Regions from separate parts of the Modestobacter sp. VKM Ac-2983 genome, predicted to be linked through region 2. Evidence: predicted binding sites of a transcription regulator. Region 2 holds the regulator's gene; each other region holds the start of a gene.
The links. The regulator LexA, encoded in region 2, represses DNA repair genes until DNA is damaged. The targets are predictions, from matches to a motif close to TCGAACANNTGTTCGA.

Region 1 (6,998 bases), on a different contig from region 2:
CCGGTAGGTGCCGGCCGAGGCGTTGACGTCCAGGCCGAGCACCTGCACCCCGAAGTTGCGGGCGTCGTCGAGGATCAGCCGCTTCGGGTACATCCCCGGGTCGTGGGTGAGCACCCCGGACAGGAAGGCCGCGGTGTGGTGGGTCTTCAGCCAGGCCGACTGGTAGGTCGGCAGCGCGAAGGCCGCGGCGTGGGCCTTGCAGAAGCCGAAGGAGCCGAAGGCGACCAGCACCTCCCAGACCTGCTCGACCACCGCGACGTCGAAGCCCTCCGCCAGCGCGCGCGGCGCGAACCATGCCTTCACCTCCGGATGGGCGTCCTTCTCCCCCAGCGCGCGGCGCACCTCGTCGGCCTCGGCCAGGTCGCAGCCGGTCATCACCGACACGATCTGCAGCACCTGCTCGTGGAAGACCACCACCCCGGCGGTCTCCTCCAGCGCCGGGACCAGCGCCGGGTGCGGGTAGATCGGGTCGCGCCAGCCGTTCCGGGCCATCAGGAACGGGGTGACCATGTCGCTCTTCACCGGGCCCGGGCGGAACAGCGAGATGTCGACGATGAGGTCCTCGAAGGTCTGCGGGCCGAACTTGCCGACCAGCTCCCGCTGACCCGGTGACTCGATCTGGAACATGCCCAGGGTGCGGGTGCTGCGGATCAGCTCGAAGGTGGTCGGGTCGTCGCGCGGGACAGCGTCGATCTCGACCTGCTCCCCGTCCACCCGGGCCACCTCGTCCATCGCGTGCGCGATCGCCGACTGCATCCGGATGCCCAGCAGGTCCAGCTTGAGCAGCCCCAGCTCCTCGACGTCGTCCTTGTCGAACTGGCTCATCGGGTAGCCCAGGTAGCTGCTCTCCACCGGCGTGCGGTCGAGCAGGGTGGCGTCGGAGAGCAGCACACCGCACGGGTGCAGCGCGATGTGCCGGGGCAGGCCGTCGAGCCGGGAGACCAGGTCGAAGAGCAGGTCCAGGTCACCCGAGCCACCGCTCCGCCGCGACCCCAGCCGGCTGGCCCGCAGCTCGGGGAGGTCGCGCAGCGCCGCGTGCACCTGGTTGGCCCGGATGTGCGGGAACGCTTTGGCCACCGCGTCGACCTCCGCCGGGGGCAGCCCGAGGGCGGCGCCGACGTCGCGGACCGCGTGCCGCACCCGGTAGGTGTCCATCATCGAGATGCAGCTGACCCGGGAGGCGCCGAAGCGCTCGATCACCGCGTCGTAGACCTCCATCCGGCGGGCGGACTCCACGTCGATGTCGATGTCGGGCAGCTGGTGGCGCAACGGGGAGAGGAAGCGCTCCATCAGCAGGCCGTACCGGATCGGGTCGACGTCGGAGATGCCCAGCAGGTAGGTGACCAGGCTGCCGGCGCCCGAGCCGCGGGCCGCCGCGCGGACCCGGAGCTCCTTGATCAGGGTGACCACGTCGGCGACGGTGAGGAAGTAGGAGGGGTAGCCGAGGGATTCGATGACCGCCAGCTCCTCCTCCAGCCGCTCGCGCACCACGGCCGACGGGGTCATCCCGCGCCGGCCGAACCCGGCCTCGCAGCGGGCCCGCAGCACCGCCGACGGGCCCATCCCACGCTCGGCGGCGGTGGTGACCACGTCGAGCTCGGGGTAGCGCACGGTGCCGATGCCGAGGTCGGCCCGGACGTCGACCGCGCACTGCTCGGCGACCCGGGCGGTGGTCTCCAGCAGCTGCAGCGCCGTGTCCCGGTCCGGCCCGGCCAGCTCCTCGGCGAGCAGCGCCATCTCCTTGCCCGACTTCAGGTGCCCCTCGGCGGTGCGCCGGTCGACGTGCCGCTGGCCCAGCGGCACCAGCCGGCGGGCGGCGTCCAGCACGTCGGCGGTCGGGGCGTCGAGGGCGTCGACGTAGCGAACCGCGTTGGTCAGCACCGCAGGCACCCCGGCCTCGGCGGCCAGCCGCAGCATCGCCTGGGCACGGGACCGGTCGCCCTGGCCGCGGTGGTGCACGACCTCGAGCACCAGCTGGCCCGGCCCGAACACCGCACGCCAGGTGTCCAGCCGGGCCCGGGCCAGGTCGGCCCGGCCGGCGGCCAGCGCACGGCCGACCGAGGACCCCGGCCCCAGCACCGCCAGCAGCCCGGTCGAGTGCGCACCGGCCAGCGTCAGCGAGCTGACCGGTTCACCGCGGGTGCCGCCGAGGTGGGTGGCGCTGGTCAGCCGGCACAGCGACCGCCAGCCGGCGCCGTCGCGGGCGAGGAAGGTGGCCCGGGGCAGCCGGGAGTCGACGCTGGCCCCGCCGCGCGCCGGGGCGCGGCGGCCGACGGGGTGGGCGGCCCGGTGCCGGGCCGCAGCGGTGATCCGCCCGGGGGTCTGGTCCCCCGGCTCGCCGCCGACGATCGGGTCGACCGCGAGGTCGACGCCGAACAGCGGCCGGATGCCCGCCGACCGGCAGGCCAGCGCGAACTTGACCGCGCCGTACAGCCCGTCGCGGTCGGTCAGGGCCAGGGCCCCCATGCCGTGCTCGGCCGCGCGGGCGACCAGGTCGGCCGGGTGGTTGGCGCCGTGCCGCATCGAGTACCCCGACGCGACGTGCAGGTGGACGAAGGGGTCGCTCACGAGGTGGAGCCGGGACCGGGATGACCCGGACCGCGCCGACGCGAGCCGGGGTCGACCGCGCGCAGACGTGCGGGTGCTGGTGGCACCGGGCGGCTGATCGTGGCCTCCACGACGCCGAGGAACGTGCCGACGTCCCGGACCAGGTCGTCGGCCTCCCGTGCGGTGACCGCGTGCGAGAGCCCCGCCTCGGCGGCGGCGCGCTTGGCCGCCCCGGCGGCGAAGAAGGCCGCCCACTCCCCCAGCTCGGGGGCGACCTGACCGATCAGCACCCAGGCGCTGCGCGGACGGCGCCGCCCGGCCTCGGGCTGGGTGCGGGCGGCAAGCACGGCCGCCGCGGCCCGCAGCGCGGCCAGGTGTGCGGTCGCGTACCGCCAGGCCGCGTCGGGGCTGCCTGCGGCCTCGGCCAGACCGCGATGGGCCTGACCGAGCAGCTGGGCGGCGGCCGCGGGCAGCGGCGGGAGCAACGGGAGCTGCCCGTCGGCGGCGGCCGGGAGGGCCCGGGCGGCGCCCATCAGTCGTGCACCCGGACGAGCAGCCACTGGTTGCCCGTCGGCTCCCAGGACAGGTCGAAGACCCCGGCGAAGCTCATCCGGGACCGGCCTGCGCGGACCGCCTCGACCCGCCAGACCTGCCGGGTGGCGACCAGCTCGGCCGACGCCCCACCCCGTCCGGCGGCGTCGGCCTGCCACCACGGGTCGGTCTCCACCCACGAGTCGAGCAGCTCCCCCACCACGTACCGGGTCTGCCCTCGCCAGAACTCGGCCGGCCCCGACGACCCCTGCTCGACCTGCACCTCTTCACCGGCCCGGCCACCGGCCCCGGCGAGCACTCGGCTCATGACAGACTCCGCAACTCTTCGCCACCCACCGGCCGCCCGCCCCCCGGCCCGGCGGGGAAGCGCACGTCGGAGGACGTGACGGCCCGGGCCGGCGAACGGGTCGCCGGTGTTCGAACAGGTGTTCGAACACCGATGAGTAGACCGGAGCGGGCCGGAGCGGTCAAGCCGGACGCGCGTGTCGACCTCCGTGTCGTTACAGCGGCTGCACTCAGCGGCCTCGCACGACCCTCGACCTCCGCTCGAGGTCGGCGGGCATCCCCCGGACGACGCCCCGCCGACCGTCGGCATCGGCCCAGGTCCCGGGTGGCGCACGGTCCCGGGACCGGTGGGAGGATCGCGGGCATGACCGCTGCGGAGACCCCGCACCCACGGGTCGCCGAGGTCGAGCAGGTGCTGCGCGCCTCCGGCGTCGCCGGTGGGGTGCGCGTACTGCCCGACAGCGCCCGCACGGCCGCCGCTGCGGCCGCCCAGCTCGGCGTCGAGGTCGGTGCGATCGCCAACAGCCTGGTGTTCGACGCCGGCGACGTCCCGCTGCTGGTGCTCACCAGCGGCGCGCACCGGGTCGACGAGGCGCTGGTCGCCGACCTGCTCGGCGTCCCGCGGATCACCCGGGCCACCCCGGAGTTCGTCCGCCGGCACACCGGCCAGGCGATCGGCGGGGTGGCGCCGGTGGGGCACCCAGAGCCGATCGGCACGCTGGTCGACGTGGAGCTCGCCCGGCACCCTCGGGTGTGGGCGGCCGCCGGGCACCCGCACACCGTCTTCCCCACCAGCTACGACGAGCTCCTGCAGCTCACCGGCGGCACCCCCGCGGAGGTCGGCCCGGGGCCGTCTCCGGCCGCCGCCGACGAGGAGACCACCCGATGACCGGCACCACACCCGCGGCCCGGGTCACCGAACTGCCCGCCGGCTGGATGCGCGAGCACCTGCACGAGGCACTGGCGATCTACGGGGCGGCGATGGGCTACGGCGACTCCGTCGTCGCCGGGCGCTACGGCTACGCCGTCCAGCACACCGAGCGGGAGGGCTTCCGCGCGGTGGGCGCCTTCGTCGAGGCCCCCCGGGGCGACGGCACGGTCGGCGAGCAGCTGGTCGGCTTCGGCTACGGCTACGTCGTCGCCCCCGGCCAGTGGTGGCACGACCAGGTCCGCAACGCCCTGGACCGGCGGACGGCGAAGCAGTGGCTGCCCGGCGCGTTCGAGGTGTGCGAGCTGCACGTGCACCCCGACCGGCAGAGCCAGGGCCTGGGCCGGCAGCTGCTGCACGCGCTGCTGGCCGACCTCCCCCACCCGGCCGCCCTGCTGAGCACCCCGGACACCGACACCAAGGCATTCCGGCTCTACCACGCCGACGGGTTCGTCGACCTGGCCCGCGGCTACCACTTCCCCGGCGACGCCCGCCCCTTCGCGATCCTGGGCGCGCGGCTGCCCCTGGTCCCCCCGACCGGGAAGGGCTGATCACCGTCGACAGCACCGCCGACGTCGTCGTCATCGGCTCCGGGCACAACGGCCTGGTCGCCGCCTGTCACCTCGCCCGCGCCGGACTGCGCGTGGAGGTGGTGGAGTCCGACGAGGTCCTCGGCGGCGCCGTCTCCACCGTGGAGCGCTGGCCCGGCGTCCGGGTCGACCGCGGGTCCAGCGCGCACGTGATCATCCGGCACAGCGGGGTCGTCGAGGAGCTGGAGCTCGACCGCTTCGGCCTGCGCTACGTCGACTGCGACCCCTGGGGCTTCGCACCGGCACCGGCGCCCGGCGACCCCGGCCCCGACGGGAGGCCCCTGGTCTTCTCCGTCGACCTCGACGCCACCTGCGCCTCCATCGCCGCCGCCTGCGGGGACGCCGACGCCGCGGCCTACCGCCGGTTCGTCGAGGTCTGGGGCCCGCGCAGCGCCGCCGTCGTCAAGGCCTTCGGCGACCGGCCGGCGATGACCCGGCTGGTCCGGCACCTGTGGCCGGTCGGCGCCCCCCGGCGCGGCCAGCCCCGCACCCCGGGCGGGGAGATCGCCACCGACTTCCTCGGCTCCGGGGACGCCCTGCTCGACCGCTGGTTCACCAGCGAGCGGCTCAAGGCGGCCCTGGCCTGGTTCGGCGCCCAGTCCGGCCCGCCCATGTCCGAGCCCGGCACGGCCGCGATGGTCGGCTGGGTCGCGCTGCTGCACGACGTCCCGCCCGGCCACCCGGTCGGCGGGTCGGGCGGGCTCACCCAGGCGCTGGCGGCGCGGCTGTCCAGTGACGGCGGCCGGGTCACCCTCGGGGACGGCGCGGCCCGCCTGCTCGTCGACGGGCCACCCGACGACCGGCGGGTCACCGGGGTGCAGACGGTCTCCGGACGGCGGATCTCCGCACCCGTGGTCGTCGCCGCCTGCCACGTGCTGGCCACCAAGGCGCTGGCCGGCGACGACGCCCCGCCCGCGCTGGCCGAGGCCGACCCGCCGCTGGGCAACGGCTTCGGCTTGGTGCTGCGCGCGCAGACCGACGCCCTGCCGAACTACCCCGGCGCAGGCGCGGAGGCGCTGCAGGGGCTGCAGCTGCTCTGCACCGACCGGGCCCAGCTGGCCCGGGCGCACGGCGACTGGCTGGCCGGGGAGCTGCCCCGGGAGCCGGTGCCGCTGGCCATGTCGTTCTCCGCGAGCGACCCGACCCTGGCCCCGGCCGGCCAGCACGTGGTCACGATCTGGGGCCAGTGGTACCCGTACGAGCTCGCCGACGGGTCGGACTGGGACGAGATCGCCGACCGGGCCGCCCAGCAGCTGATCGCCGCGGTCGACCGCTACGCACCCGGCTTCGCCGACTCGGTACAGCGGCTGTACGTTCAGACTCCGTTGAAGCTGGAGCAGGAACTGTCCCTCCTCCGTGGCAACGTCATGCACGTGGAGATGAGCCTGGCCAGCATGTTCGGTTTCCGGCCGACACCGGCACTGTCCGGCCACCGGGTGCCGGGGCTGGGCGGGCTGTACCTCACCGGCGCCTCCACGCACCCCGGTGGCGGGGTCTCGGGCAACTCCGGGCGCACCGCGGCCCGGGTGGTGCTCGCCGACCGCCGGCCGACGGCTCGGCTGCGTGCCCGGTTGCGGGCGGAGGTCACCCGCCGGCTGCCCCGGAGGACGGCAGGGTGACCGGTGCGCTCACCACCCGCCGGCCGGGCACCGACCCGGCCCCGCTCCCCTGGCTGCCCCTCGCGCTCACCGTCGCGCTGCTGGGCACCGCGATCGCCTACCCGCTCAGCAGCGGAGCCGCTCGCGACACGGTCAGCTGGGCGATCGTCCTGCTGGGGTCGGCGGTCTCGGTCAGCCACGCCACGGTCAGCCGCGGTGCCCGCACCGGTGCCGCGCTGCTCGTCCTCGTCGGCGTCGTCGCGGTGCTGTTCGAGGCCCTGGGGCTGAGCACGGGGTTCCCGTACGGCGAGTACGTCTACAGCGACACGCTGGGCCCGACCCTGCTCGGGGTGCCCTTCCTGGTGCCGCTGGCCTGGCTGATGATGGCGTGGCCGAGCTGGGTGCTCGCCGCCCGGCTGACCTCGCGGGTGCGCGCCCCCCTACGCCGGGCCGCCCGGGTGGCGGTGGCGGCCTACGTCTTCGCCGCCTGGGACGTGG
Region 2 (6,998 bases):
CGACCGCGCGCATGAACTCGTCGTTGACCCGGACGGAGTTGTTGGCGTTCTGGTACTGGACGCTGGTGATGTCCCGGCCACCGAGGTCCATGTCGTACCCGGCGTCCCGCAGCGCGCGGATCTTGTCCTCCTCGCGCGCCTTGGTGTCGATGAACTCCTCGATGTCGGGGTGGTCGATGTCGAGGACGACCATCTTCGCCGCGCGGCGGGTGGCGCCACCGGACTTGATGGTGCCGGCCGAGGCATCGGCCCCGCGCATGAAGGAGACCGGCCCGGACGCGGTGCCACCGGAGGAGAGCAGCTCCTTGGAGGAGCGGATGCGGGAGAGGTTCAGGCCGGCGCCGGAGCCGCCCTTGAAGATCAGGCCTTCTTCCCGGTACCAGTTCAGGATCGAGTCCATCGTGTCGTCGACGGCCAGGATGAAGCAGGCGCTGACCTGCTGCGGAGAGGCCGTGCCCACGTTGAACCAGACCGGCGAGTTGAAGCTGAACACCTGGTGCAGCAACATCCAGGTCAGCTCGTGCTCGAAGAGCTCGGCGTCGCCCTCGCTGGCGAAGTATTCGTGCTCGCGGCCGGCCGCGCCGTAGGTCAGGACGACCCGGTCGATGAGCTGGCGCAGGCTCGTCTCGCGCTGGGGGCTGCCGACCGCGCCACGGAAGTACTTGGTGGTGACGATGTTGGTGGCGTTGATGCTCCACTCGGCCGGGAACTCGACCCCGCGCTGCTCGAAGTTGATCGAGCCGTCCCGCCAGTTGGTCATGACGACGTCGCGGCGCTCCCACACGACCTCGTCGTAGGGGTGCACACCCGCAGTGGTGAACACGCGCTTGACCTTGAGGCCCTTCCCCCGACTGGGGGCCTTGGGAGTGCGGCGGTTCCGGCTGGTGGTGAGGCGGTCGGCTGTCTCGGTCATCGTGCGAGGGCTCCCTGGGTCGGACTGGTGCGGTGGTGCGGGCGGAGCGGCTGGGGAAGCCGGCGGGTGCCGGAGCCGGGTGGTGCGGTCTCCTCGTCGAGACCTGTCTAGCGGAGGGGTCGGACAGTTCTCACGGGCCGGCGGCGTTGCCGGTGTCGGCCGGCCGCGGACGCTCGGCGGCCCGCCGGCGGGGGCTCCCGCCCGCAGGCATCTCCTGGTCCTCACCGACGGCGCCTCGCTCGGCGAGCGGTCCGTCGCCGGCACTGACGGAACCCCGGGCCGGTGCGGCGCGGAGCTCGGCGATCTCCTTCTCGAAGTCGGCGACCGAGGAGAAGCTGCGGTAGACGCTGGCGAAGCGCAGGTAGGCCACCTCGTCGAGGTCGCGCAGCGGTCCGAGGATGGCGAGACCGACCTCGTTGCTGGGGATCTCGGCGCAGCCGGTGGCCCGCACCGCGTCCTCGACCTGCTGGGCCAGCAACGCCAGTTGGTCCTCGTCCACGGGACGTCCCTGACAGGCCCGCCGCACACCGGCGACGACCTTCCCCCGGGCGAAGGGCTCGCTGACGCCGCTGCGCTTGACGACGGCGAGGACGGCCTCCTCCACGGTGGTGAAGCGGCGCCCACATCCCGGGCAGGAGCGTCGACGGCGGGTGGTCGCTCCCTCGTCGGTCTCCCGGGAGTCGATCACCCGACTGTCGGGGTTGTGGCAGAAGGGGCAGCGCATCCCGATCTCCTCCTTCCCGAGGTGTCGCGAGGGCTCTCGTCGCGGCGACGTGACACCGTGACCGGACCCCGACCCGATGGCCGTGCTGTGGACTGCGCCGGGGACATCCGGTGGATGCGCCGGGGAGAACGTGTGGAACGGCTGTGGATGGGGCTTACAGCTCTGTAACTACTAGATGTTGTGGTGGAACCGTACGACCACCCCCACAGGTGTGCAAGCCCCGGGGTGCGTGTCGTCTTCCGCAACTGCCCCGGACGCCCCTCGGGACCCCTCTCGCCACAGCCATCGCCGCCGGAACAGCCCTGCCCCACCAAGGCACGGGCGCCCTGGAGGCGGCCGAGCCGGAGCACTCAGGGACGACGGGCGGCCGCCACCCTCACCACCCGCCGTGGTGCACACCTGCACCACGCAGCCCGATCAGGGCAGCTCGAGCACCTGGCCGGGGACGAGGTCGACGTCGGAGAGGCCGTTCACGTCGAGGAGCGCGTCGACGACGGCGCGCCGGTCCTCCTCCGGGGCGATCTCACCGGCGATGGACCACAGGGTGTCCCCGGACCGGACGACGATCGTCGCCGAGCCGGCCAGCTCCAGGCCCCCTCCGGCGCCGCCGGACTCGATCGCGATCGTCGCCGCGGCGACGGACACCCCGAAGGCGATGGACAGCCCGGCGATCACCCGCCGCCCGCGCCGGGTCAGGCGCAGCGGTGCCGGGTCACCCCAACCCACCGACACCCCGCCGCCTGCCTGCCGCACGCGACCGCCGCGACCGGCCGAGCCACCGTCCACGACACCGACCCGGCGGCCCGCACGCGCCTCGGCGCGCCCGACGTCACGCCGGAGCACCACCGGCAGTGCCGGGCGAGGCGCCCGCGACAGCCGCACGGGCGGACCCTGCACCGGCGGGCGGGGCGAGGGCGCCACCTGACCAGCCCCCGGGAACGGGAGCACGACCGCCAACGAGGCCGGGGTGGCGACGGGGCGCTCGAGCTGCGGGATGGCCATCGGGGTGCTCCAGGTGTCTCGGTACCGGGCTCATCGAACGCACGTTCGATTCGAACGTGTGTGCGATGTCTACCGCACACCCCCGACAGGAACACGCCGACACGACGACTTCTTCGAACACCTGTTTGAACACGAGCGTCCGAGGCGATACGGTTCCGAGGCGATCGAGGACGGCGTCCACGGTCCGGCTCGCCGTGGTGACACGGCTGTCGGCACGGCAGGGCGCCACCGGGAACTGCTGCCCAGGCAGCCGGACGAGGAGGACACATGGCGGTCGACGGCCCGAAGGCGCGCGGCGGCAAGAGCCCTTCGCGGCGTGGAGCCGCCGACTCGGCACCCGCCGACGGCGCAGCACCGACGACCGTCGCGGGGGCGGGAGCCGCGGTGCGGGAGTTCCCCGACCGGGCCGCGGACGGCGACGGTCTGACCCAGCGGCAGCGGCGGGTGCTCGAGGTCATCCGTGACTCCATCGAGCGCCGTGGCTACCCGCCCTCGGTGCGTGAGATCGGGGAGGCGGTCGGCCTCTCCTCCGCCTCGTCGGTGGCCCACCAGCTGTCGGTGCTGCAGCGCAAGGGGTGGCTGCGCCGTGACCCGAACCGACCCCGCGCCCTCGACGTGCGCCTGCCCGGCGACAGCACCGCCACGGCGACGAACGACGCCGCCGCAGCACTGGCCGGATCCGGAGCGGGCAGCGGTGTCGACGACGCCTCGGCTCCCCGACCCACCTACGTGCCCCTCGTCGGGCGGATCGCCGCCGGTGGTCCGGTGCTGGCCGAGCAGGCCGTCGAGGACGTCTTCCCGCTCCCCCGGGAACTGGTCGGCGACGGCACCCTCTTCATGCTGAAGGTGGCGGGTGACTCGATGGTCGATGCGGCGATCTGTGACGGCGACTGGGTCGTCGTCCGGCAGCAGCCGACCGCGGAGAACGGCGAGATCGTCGCCGCGATGATCGACGGCGAGGCAACGGTGAAGACCTACAAGCGGCGCGACGGGCACGTGTGGCTGCTGCCACACAACGCCGCGTACGAGCCGATCCCGGGCGATGACGCCACGGTCCTCGGCCGGGTCGTCACCGTGCTGCGCCGGGTCTGAGTTCTACCGGGGCGCCGGGCTCGCCGTGCGGCCCGGCGCTCATCGAACTCGGCTCGTCATCCGGCCGAGTCGTCATGCGATCCGGCTGGTGAGCGAGCCAGACGCTGATCAGGCCGGGCGCCGCCGGATCTTGCCGCCGATCCACACCAGCACGGTGGCCGCGACTGCGGCGATGACGCCGGCGGTGAGCGGGGCCACCCCACCGGCCGTCGCCAGCGACCCGGCAGCGGCCTCGGTGGCCGCCGCCGGTGGCGGCGCCGCCAGGTCACCGGCGGCCGGCACCAGGGTCACCGCCCCGGGCAGCCCCTCCCCGGCGACGAGCAGGTCCCGGTCGTTGGCCGCGAAGGCGATGGCCTCGCCCTGCGGGGCCTCCGGCAGCGGCACGCGCACCGGGGGGCCGGCCAACGCCCCGGCGACGTCCGAACCGCTCAGCGGCCAGACGTAGGCGTCGGTGTAGGTGCGCAGGGCGATCCGTGAGCCGTCGGCCGACACCGCGCCACCGGTGACCAGCAACTGTCCGGCCCGGCCCACGGGACCGCCCGGCGTGCCGGTCAACGTGAACCCGAGCCCGGCCACCTTGCTCATCGGCACGGTGGCCCCGTCGGCGAGGGGCGCATCGGGCCGGTACACCGAGCTGGCGCCGAGCACCTCCTTGGTCACCAGGTACGGGGTGCCGTCGGGCGCGAGCAGCAGCGCCTCCGCGTCGTGCGGGCCGTCGGGGTAGGTCAACCTGCTCAGCACGGTGGTCCCGTCGGGACGGAGGCCGATCAGCGCGACCGTCTCGCGACTCTGCGCGTTGTCCCCGATGTCGGCCAACCAGATGGTGCCGTCCGCGGCGAGGGCGAGGTCCTCGGGGTCGTAAGGGTCGACCTCCGCGGTGCGCACCTCACCCACCGTGCAGGCCCCGTCGAGCACGAGCACCTCGGCGCGGTCGCCGCCGTCGTTCATCGCGAGCATCGCCTCGCCGGCGCTGGCCAGGCCGGAGAGCTCAGGGAGCCGCGGATCGGTGATCTCGCACCGGGTGACCGGCTCGCCGAAGGAGGCGACAGCGTCGTCGGCGGCCGCCGACCCGGCGGGGACCAACGCGACCAGCAGGCCGACGGGCGCGCCGAGGACGGCGCCGGCCGCCCTGCGGCGGGGGGCGCGGCTACGCCTGCGATCGGCCGGCTCTGGCACGAACCCAGCGTGGCAGTCCGACAGCGTCGAGTCCGTGAACCACGCCCAACAGCAGGAGCCCGACCGACAGCCCGACCACGGCATCGGTGACCCAGTGGAAGTCCAGCGCCACCATGGCCACACCTGTTGCCACCGGCCCCAGCACGCTGAGCACCCAGGTGGCCCGCTGCACTGCTGGGGGCAGGCCGAACTCCACGGCCTGCCACCGGGCCACCCCCCACATCAGGACGGCGTTCGCCACGTGCCCCGACGGGTAGCTGGCCCCGTCCAGGTGGAAGAACGACCCGGGGAACGCCGGGGCCGTGCGACCGGTGCCCCACTTGAACGCGTAGACCACGGTGGTGAGCAGGGCCAGCGCGACGACCACCCGGACCAGGGGCACCAGCGTCCGTTGCCGCACGGCCAACCAGCCGACCAGGCCGGCCAGGACGACGAGGATCGTCACCCGCCCGCCGATCTGGGTGACGACCCAGATCGGCCAGTAGGCCCAGGAGTCCCGGAGCGCCCAGACGCTGGTCACCTCGGAGACCCGCAGGTCCATCCGCTCCAACCACCCGCGGCCGAGCAGGTTGACGGTCACCCCGACGGTGACGAGGGCGGCGAGGACGAGCAGCCACCACGGCGGCCGGCCCACCCCGATGACCGGTGCAGCCGGTCGGCCTCCGGTGGCCGCCGGCCGGTCCACCGCTCCCCTGGTCACCGCTTCACGGTACCGGGGCGCCGTGACCTGCTCGTGATCCGACGAGCCTGCTCACGGGTCCGACGCACACGTCCACGCGTCGGGGAGCGGTGGAGCCTCGATCAGGCCTCGGCAGCAGGTGTGCTGAAGCCGTCGAGCTGGGCGGCCAGGCCGGCGTCGACACGCGCGGTCAACCGGGTCCCGGTCGCCTCGTGCGCCTCCTCGACGACCTCGCCGTCCCGGTGCACCCGGGCGACCAGGTCGCCCCGGTCGTAGGGCACGAGGACCTCGACGTCGATGTGCGGGTGCGGGAGCCGCTGGGCGATCACGTCGCGGAGCGCCTCGATGCCCTCACCGGTCCGGGCCGACACCCACATCGCCCCGGGGAGCGCCTGGCGCAACGCCAGCATGTCCTCCTCGGTCATGGCGTCGACCTTGTTCACGACGATCAGCTCCGGGACGGCGGACGCGTCGATCTCGTTGAGCACCGTGTGCACCGCGTCGATCTGGCCCAGCGGGTCGGAGTCGGCACCGTCGACGACGTGGACGAGCAGGTCGGCGTCGGCCACCTCCTCCAGCGTGGAGCGGAACGCGTCGACCAGCTGGTGCGGCAGGTGGCGCACGAACCCGACCGTGTCGGTCATCGTGTACTCGCGCCCCTCGGGCGTCTGCGCGCGGCGGACCGTCGGGTCCAGGGTGGCGAACAGCGCGTCCTGCACGAGCACGCCGGCCCCGGTGAGCTGGTTGAGCAGGCTGGACTTGCCGGCGTTGGTGTATCCCGCGATCGCGACGCTCGGCGTCGCGTTCCGGTCACGGGAGTTCCGCTGCGTCGTGCGGGCGGTCGCCATGCCGGCGATCTCCTTGCGCAGCTTGCTCACCCGGGACCGGATCCGGCGCCGGTCGGTCTCGATCTTCGTCTCACCCGGACCACGGGTGCCGATGCCGCCACCGCCGGCGACCCGACCACCGGCCTGCCGGCTCAGCGACTCACCCCAGCCACGCAGCCGGGGCAGCATGTACTGCATCTGGGCCAGCTCGACCTGGGCCTTGCCCTCCCGGCTGGTCGCGTGCTGGGCGAAGATGTCCAGGATCAGGGCGGTCCGGTCGACCACCTTCACCTTGAGCACCTTCTCCAGCTGGTTGAGCTGGCCGGGGGCCAGCTCCCCGTCGCAGATCACGGTGTCCGCGCCGGTGGCGGCGACGACCTCGCGCAGCTCGGCGGCCTTGCCCGAGCCGACGTAGGTGGCCGGGTCCGGCTTGTCCCGGCGCTGCATCAGCGCGTCGAGCACCTGGGAACCGGCGGTCTCGGCGAGCGCGGCGAGCTCGGTCAGCGAACGCTGCGCGTCGGCCGCCGTCCCCTCGGTCCAGACGCCGACCAGGACGACCCGCTCCAGGCGGAGCTGGCGGTACTC
Region 3 (6,998 bases), on a different contig from region 2:
GCGGGTGAACAGGGAGGGGACGGCCAGCGCCCACAGGTGCATGACGGCGTAGGAGCGCCACGGCCGCCAGCGGGCCGCGGCGTCGGCGTCGGAGCTGTCCAGGGCGGCCAGGCTGCGCCGCAGCGCCAGGTCGCCGGGCAGCCACACGTCGGGGTCGGCCAGCCCGCGCAGCCCGACGAGCGCCGCGGTCCACGGGCCGATGCCGGGCAGGGCCAGCAGCCGACCGCGGGCCTCGTCGCGGTCGGCGCCGGGGTCGAGGGGGACGCTGCCCTCGGCCAGCGCTGCGGCCAGGGTGTGCACGGTGCGCCGGCGGGCGCCGGTCAGCCCCACCGCCGAGATGTCGGCGTCGACGAGGGCGTCGGCGCGCGGGAAGGCGTGGGTGAGGGTGCCGACCGGCTCGGCCAGCGGCCGGCCCGCCGCGGTGACCACTCGGGCGGTGAGCGTCCGGGCGCCGGCCACCGACACCTGCTGGCCGAGCACCGCGCGCACCGCCAGCTCCTCCGCGTCGGGGGCGGCCGGCACCCGCCGTCCGGGGGCGCCGGCCACCAGCGGAGCGAGCGCCGGGTCGGCGCCGAGCACCGCGTCCACGGCGGCCGGGTCGGCGTCCAGGTCCAGCAGCCGCCGGCACCGGGAGACGGCCACGCCGAGGTCTCGCAGCTCGGTCAGCCGCAGCCGGGCGAGCACCGCCGGGCCGCCGTCGGGGGCCGGGGAGAGCCGGACGACGGCCGGGCCGTGTGGGAGGTCGAGGACCCGGGAGAACGTCGTCCCGTCCCACTCCTCCAGCCCCGGGGTGGCGTGCGCGCCGAGGAAGAGCAGCACCTCGTCGGCGGCGAACGGCGCGCGGGCGGCCAGCCGCAGGGTCAGCCAGCCGGGGGCACCGCCGTCGCTGCGCGGGGTGGCCGGGCGGAGGGCGGAGGGGGTCGTCCCGAACACCGACCGCACCGTGTCGTTGAACTGCCGGATGCTGGCGAAGCCGGCCGCGAACGCGACGTCGGCCATCGGCAGCAGCGTGGTCTCGATCAGCAGCCGCGCGGTCTGCGCGCGCTGCGCGCGGGCCAGCGCCAGCGGGCCGACGCCGAGCTCGGTGGTGAGCAGCCGGTGCAGCTGGCGCTCGGAGTAGCCCAGCCGCGCGGCCAGCCCGCCGACGCCGCCGCGCTCGACCTCGCCGTCGGCGATCAGCCGCATCGCCCGGGCGACGACGTCGGCGCGCACGTCCCACTCCGGCGACCCGGGGACGGCGTCCGGGCGGCAGCGGCGGCAGGCGCGGAAGCCGGCCGCCTGGGCCGAGGCGGCAGTGGTGTGGAAGGAGACGTTGCGCTCCAGGGGCGTGCGCGCCGGGCAGGACGGGCGGCAGTAGATGCCGGTGGTGTGCACCGCGGTGACGAACCACCCGTCGAAGCGCGGGTCGCGGCTGGTGACGGCGCGGTAGCAGTGCTCCACGTCGAGCCGTCCGCGTTCCAGCACCTCGGTCATGGCACGAGCATGGCACCGTCCGGCGGGGTCGACTGGCGGCTTTCGGACACGGCGGTGACGGCCCCGCCGTCCACCGATCGGTGGACGGGCGACCCACGCTCCGGTGGTCCCGGCGGGCCGGGCGCGGCGACAGGCTCGGGTCATGACGACGACGGAGGCAGCACCCCTGCCGACCACGACCGGCGGGGACACCGCCGCCATCGTGGTCCGCGGGCTGCGGAAGAGCTATGGCGGGAAGGCCGTCCTCGACGGGCTGGACCTGGAGGTCCACCGCGGCGAGTGCTTCGCGCTGCTCGGGCCCAACGGCGCGGGCAAGACCACGACGATCGAAGTGCTCGAGGGGGTCCGGCGTCGCGACGCCGGTGACGTCGAGGTGCTGGGGGAGGACCCGGCCACCGCCGGCCGCTCCTGGCGGGCCCGGATCGGGGTGGTCAGCCAGGGCGAGGGCGCCGGCCAGGCGCTCAGCGTGCGGGAGACCCTCGACCACTTCGCGCACTACACGTCCACGCCGCGGCCCACCGACGAGCTGCTCGCGGCGGTCGGCCTGGCGGAGAAGGCCGACACCCGGGTGGCTCGCCTCTCCGGCGGCCAGCGACGCCGGCTCGCCGTCGCCCTCGGGGTGCAGGGCCGGCCGGAGCTGGTCTTCCTCGACGAGCCGACCACCGGGATGGACCCGGTGGCCCGGCGGCAGTTCTGGCAGCTCGTCCGCGACCTGCGGTCCGGCGGGACGACGGTGCTGCTGACCACCCACTACCTGGACGAGGCCGCCGAGCTGGCCGACCGGGTCGGCGTCATCGCCGGCGGCCGGCTGGTGGAGGTCGCCCCGCCGGCCGAGCTCGGTGTGCCGCTGCGCCGGCAGGCCACGGTGCGCTGGCGTGAGGACGGCGGCTGGCGCGCGGTGCCCACCGAGACCCCCGCCGCCGTCCTGCGCGACCTGCTCGCCGCGAACCCGCACGGCGAGGTCCCCGGCCTGACCGTCACCCGCCCCGACCTGGAGGACGTCTACCTCGCCCTCGTCGCCACAGCCGGAGGAGAGCCCCGATGACCGCCCTGACCACCACCCGCCCGGCCCCGCCCTCGACCGCCCGCATCGCGCTGGCCCGGGTCGGCGTGGAGCTGCGGCTGTTCGCCCGGGAACGCCAGCAGGTGGTGTTCTCCTTCGCCTACCCGGTCGTGATGATGGTCGTCTTCGGCTCGGTGCTCGGCGGTGACGTGCTGCCCGGCGGAGTGCCGTTCCCGCAGTACTTCCTGGCCGGGATCGCGGCCACCGGGATCATGCTGACCAGCTTCCAGGCGGTCGGGACGGCGATCGCCGCCGAACGCGAGGCAGGCCAGCTGGAGCGGCTGCAGCTGCTGGGCACCCCGCCCGCGGCGTACTTCGCCGGCAAGGCCGGGCAGGTGCTGGTGACGACGGCGGCGCAGCTGGCGTTGCTGCTCCCGGTGGCCCGCTATGGCTACGACGTGCCGTTGCCGGTGGACCTGGGGCACTGGCTGACGTTCGGCTGGGTCGCCGCCCTGGGGGCCCTCGCCGGCACGGTGCTCGGCATCGCGGTCTCGGCGCTGCCGGGCAGCGCCAGCTCGCTGACCACCTCGATCTCGGCGTTCGCGATCGTGCTGCAGTTCTTCTCCGGGGTCTTCTTCGCCTTTCCCGAGCTCCCCGGCTGGATGCAGCAGGTCGCCGCGGTGTTCCCGCTGAAGTGGCTGACCCAGGGGATGCGCTCGGCGTTCCTGCCCGAGCAGGCGGCCGCGTTCGAGGTCGCCGGCGGGTGGGAGCACGGCAGGACTGCCCTGGTGCTGGTGGCATGGGTGATCATCGGCGTCATGGTGTGCGTGCGCACGTTCCGCTGGCGCCGGGCCGACGGGTGACCGTCGGTTCCCGGATCCGGTCCGCCGTCGTCCCCACGCCCGGTGGGGACGACGGCGGACCGCCGCTGTCCGAGCGGGGGTGGCGGGTCACCGTGCTGGTGCTGCACGTCGCCTTCGGGCTGTTCCTCACGCTGGCGGTCCTGAACACGCTGCTGAGCGACGTCGGCTCCCGGGCGGTGCTGCTCAGCGCCCTCGGCGTGCTGCTGGTGGCCTACGCGACGCTCGGCGCGCCCGCCGTCACCAGCCGCGACCAGCGCCGGGCCACCGCCTACCTGACGGTGCTCGTCGGGGTGGTCGGGGTGCTGGCCTGGGAGTTCCCCGAGCTGCTCTTCCTGATGTTCCTGGCGTTCCCGCAGGTCTGGTTCCTGGCGGAGTCCGCCATCGCGGGGCTGTGCTGGACCGGCGCACTGACGGTCGCGGCCACCCTGGGCCCGCTGGTGCACTGGTCGGAGGGCACCGAGCCGATGTCCGGGCCGGGACAGACCCTGGTCGGGGCGGCCTTCAGCGTGGCGATGGGCCTGTGGATCACCCGGGTGCTGGAGCAGAGCCGCGAGCGGGCGCTGCTGATCCGGGAGCTGGAGGCGACCCGCGCCGAGCTCGCCGCGGCGCACCGCGAGCAGGGCGTCGCCGCGGAGCGGGAGCGGTGGGCCCGCGAGGTGCACGACACCCTGGCGCAGGGCTACACGAGCATCGTCGTCCTGGCCCAGACCGCCGCCGGGCAGCTGCCCGGCGACCCGGGCGCGGCGGGGGAGCGGGTGGCCCTGATCGAGGAGGTGGCCCGGGAGAACCTGGCCGAGGCCCGGGCGATGGTCGCCGCCTTCGCGCCGGTGGCGCTGGACTCGGCGACGCTGGTCGAGGCGTTGGCGCGGCTCGCCCAGCGGTTCGGTCGGGAGACCGGCCTGGCGACGCGGCTGGACACCGCGGCGCTCGCCGACGACGCCGGCCTGACCCGGGCGGAGGAGATCGTGCTGCTGCGCGGTGCCCAGGAGGCGCTGGCCAACGTGCGCCGGCACGCCGCGGCGAGTGCGGTGGTGCTGCGGGTCAGCCGGGTGGGGACCGGGGAGGAGGCGCAGGTGTCGGTGCACGTCGAGGACGACGGGGTGGGCTTCGAGCCGGGGACGGCGGCCGGGGTGGGGCTGGCCGGGCTGCGGGACCGGGCCGAGCAGGTGGGCGGCGGGGTCGAGGTCGTCTCGGCACCGGGTGCGGGCACCCGGGTGACGGTGCGGGTGCCGGCGCGATGACCCGCATCGTGGTGGTGGACGACCACCCCGTCGTCCGTGGCGGGCTGGTCGGCTGGCTGGCCGCCCAGCCGGACCTGGAGGTGGTGGCCGAGGCCGGCGACGGGCTGGCGGCGCTCGCGGCGGTCGCCGAGCACGAGCCGGACGTCGTCCTGATGGACCTGCGGATGCCACGGATGGACGGCGTGACGGCCACGGGCCGGATCGCGGCCGCGCACCCGGGCGTGCGGGTGCTGGTGCTGACCACGTACGACACCGACGCCGACATCGTGCGCGCGGTCGAGGCCGGGGCGACCGGCTACCTGCTCAAGGACACGCCGTTGCCGCAGCTGGCCGACGCGGTGCGGGCGGCGGCCCGCGGGGAGACGGTGCTGGCGCCACCGGTCGCGGCCCGGCTGGTGTCCCGGATGCGGGCGCCGGCGTTCGAGACGCCGACGGCCCGGGAGCTGCAGGTGCTGTCCGGGGTGGCGCGCGGGCTGACCAACGCCGACATCGGACGGGAGCTGTTCATCGGTGAGGCGACGGTGAAGACGCACCTGCTCCGGGTGTTCGCCAAGCTCGGGGTCGACGACCGCACCCGGGCGGTCCTGGTCGCGGTCGAGCGCGGCCTGCTGGCGGGCCCCGGCTCGGCCGGCTGATCGAGGCTCCCGGTCGCTCTGTCAAGGGGCTGCGCACATCTGTGGACAGGCGCCTGAGCTGGGGATTCGCGTTGTGAGGGTGCGTCCTCGGCGGTATCATTCGTACACACGTTCGAATGCGTCGGGAGGTGTCTGTGAGCGAGTTCCAGTCGGCTCTCGATGCCCTGGCGGCCGAGGACCTGCATGGGTTGACGGACGGCGCCGTGCTGGACCGGACGGCGTTGCTGGTGCAGGTGGTCAACCGTGCATCGGCGGAGTTGACCCGCACGGTGCGGCACGCGGAGACCACGCAGGCTGCGGAGTACGACGGGTTGAAGTCGATGCGGTCGTGGTTGATCGGGCACGCGCGGCTGTCGCAGACGGAGGCGTCCCGGGTCGTGCGGTCGGGGCGGGCGCTGGAGCACTTCCCGGCTTTGGCGGCCGGGTTCGCCGAGGGCAGGGTCACCGCGGCGCAGGTGAACGTGGTGGCGGAGAAGATCGGCCCCCGCGAGGTCGCGCAGGCCGAGGAGCAGGGCATCGACCTGGGTGCCTTCGACCAGGTGTGGGCGCGGGTGGCCACGGAGTCCCCGCACGAGTCGCTGGCCGCCGCGGTGCAGGCCTTTAAGACCGCCCTGGACCCCGACGGACCGGAGCCAGATCCGACCGAGGGCCGGCGGTTGACGATGGTCAAGCACGCCGATGGCACCGTCACCGGCCACTTCGAGCTGGATGCCGCCGGTGGGGAGAAGGCGCAGGCGGCGATCGAGTCCATCGTGCAGGCCGACCGGCCGAAGGGTGACGAGCGGACCCGCGCGCAGCAGAACGGCGATGCCTTCGTGCAGCTGTGTGACAACCAGCTGGCGGCGGGGAACCTGCCGGTGCTGCGGACGGTGAAGCCGCACGTGGTCGTGGGCATCGACCTCGATGACCTGGTCGACCCTGCGACCGGTGCCGGTGCGGGGAAGATGGGCTTCGGGGCCACGATCTCCGCGGCGCGGGCCCGCTACCTGGCGTGTGACGGCAGCATCTCCCGGATCGTGATGGGCCCCGATGGAGCTCCGCTGGACCTGGGCCGGGATCACCGGGTGGTCACCCCGGGTCTGCGCAAGGCGGTGGAACGGCGGGACAAGTCCTGCGTGTTCGCCGGCTGCGGCGCCCCGAGTTGGTGGTGCGACGTGCACCACGTCATCCACTGGCTGCACGGCGGCGAGACCAACCTCGAGAACTCAGCGTTGTTGTGCGAACGGCACCACACCAAGGTCCACCACGGCTTCCGGGTGGAGCGAGGTCCGGGTGGGCGATGGCGCACCTACCGCCCCGACGACACCCAGATCCTCATCGGACCACCGCTGTAGCGCGTGCTCAGACGACCCTGCGCTCAGACAACTCTGCGTTCGGCGGTCAGCTCGCTGGGGGTGTCGCCGGTGTTGACCGTCGCGCTCGGCTCGACGAGCAGCACCTGGGCGCCGTTCGGGCTGTACGGCTGGTGCGGGGTGCCCTTCGGGACGACGTACAGCTGCCCCGGGCCGAGGGTGACGTCGCCGTCGTCCAGCCGGATCGTGAGCGAGCCGGAGAGGACGAGGAACACCTCGTCGGTCTCCGGATGGCTGTGCCGGGTGAACTCGCCGCGGGTGTGCACGACGCGCAGGTCGTAGTCGTTCAACACGGCCACGGTGCGGGGCGACCACGGCTGGTCGACGGTGCTGAGGACGGCGGCGAGATCGACGGGTTCGGGCATCTGACCATCCTCGCCCACCGGGGGAGTGCGTCAACGGCCCGTAAGCTGGTCTCCCGTGAGTCTCAC

Region 1: O2W18_RS19040 (DUF6504 family protein) is a predicted target of LexA. The motif match lies at 3,517-3,532, and genes of this name have one in related genera.
Region 3: O2W18_RS03760 (HNH endonuclease signature motif containing protein) is a predicted target of LexA. The motif match lies at 5,316-5,331, and genes of this name have one in related genera.

The regions. Positions count from the first base shown of each region.
Region 1 covers NZ_JAPVBK010000005.1:49,903-56,900, reverse strand. Annotated here, with positions in the region: gene O2W18_RS19050 (DNA polymerase III subunit alpha) at 1-2,568, opposite strand, end outside; gene O2W18_RS19045 (SAV_6107 family HEPN domain-containing protein) at 2,565-3,080, opposite strand; gene O2W18_RS19040 (DUF6504 family protein) at 3,080-3,406, opposite strand; gene O2W18_RS19035 (YbaK/EbsC family protein) at 3,749-4,273, shown strand; gene O2W18_RS19030 (GNAT family N-acetyltransferase) at 4,270-4,863, shown strand; gene O2W18_RS19025 (phytoene desaturase family protein) at 4,860-6,521, shown strand; gene O2W18_RS19020 (carotenoid biosynthesis protein) at 6,518-6,998, shown strand, end outside.
Region 2 covers NZ_JAPVBK010000007.1:60,559-67,556, reverse strand. Annotated here, with positions in the region: gene O2W18_RS21385 (vitamin B12-dependent ribonucleotide reductase) at 1-913, opposite strand, end outside; gene nrdR (transcriptional regulator NrdR) at 1,044-1,637, opposite strand; gene O2W18_RS21375 (LysM peptidoglycan-binding domain-containing protein) at 2,055-2,639, opposite strand; gene lexA (transcriptional repressor LexA) at 2,907-3,731, shown strand; gene O2W18_RS21365 (hypothetical protein) at 3,840-4,907, opposite strand; gene O2W18_RS21360 (phosphatase PAP2 family protein) at 4,879-5,607, opposite strand; gene hflX (GTPase HflX) at 5,709-6,998, opposite strand, start outside.
Region 3 covers NZ_JAPVBK010000001.1:799,489-806,486, forward strand. Annotated here, with positions in the region: gene O2W18_RS03735 (AlkA N-terminal domain-containing protein) at 1-1,473, opposite strand, end outside; gene O2W18_RS03740 (ABC transporter ATP-binding protein) at 1,616-2,518, shown strand; gene O2W18_RS03745 (ABC transporter permease) at 2,515-3,339, shown strand; gene O2W18_RS03750 (sensor histidine kinase) at 3,336-4,580, shown strand; gene O2W18_RS03755 (response regulator) at 4,577-5,215, shown strand; gene O2W18_RS03760 (HNH endonuclease signature motif containing protein) at 5,350-6,549, shown strand; gene O2W18_RS03765 (cupin domain-containing protein) at 6,573-6,932, opposite strand; gene ychF (redox-regulated ATPase YchF) at 6,988-6,998, shown strand, end outside.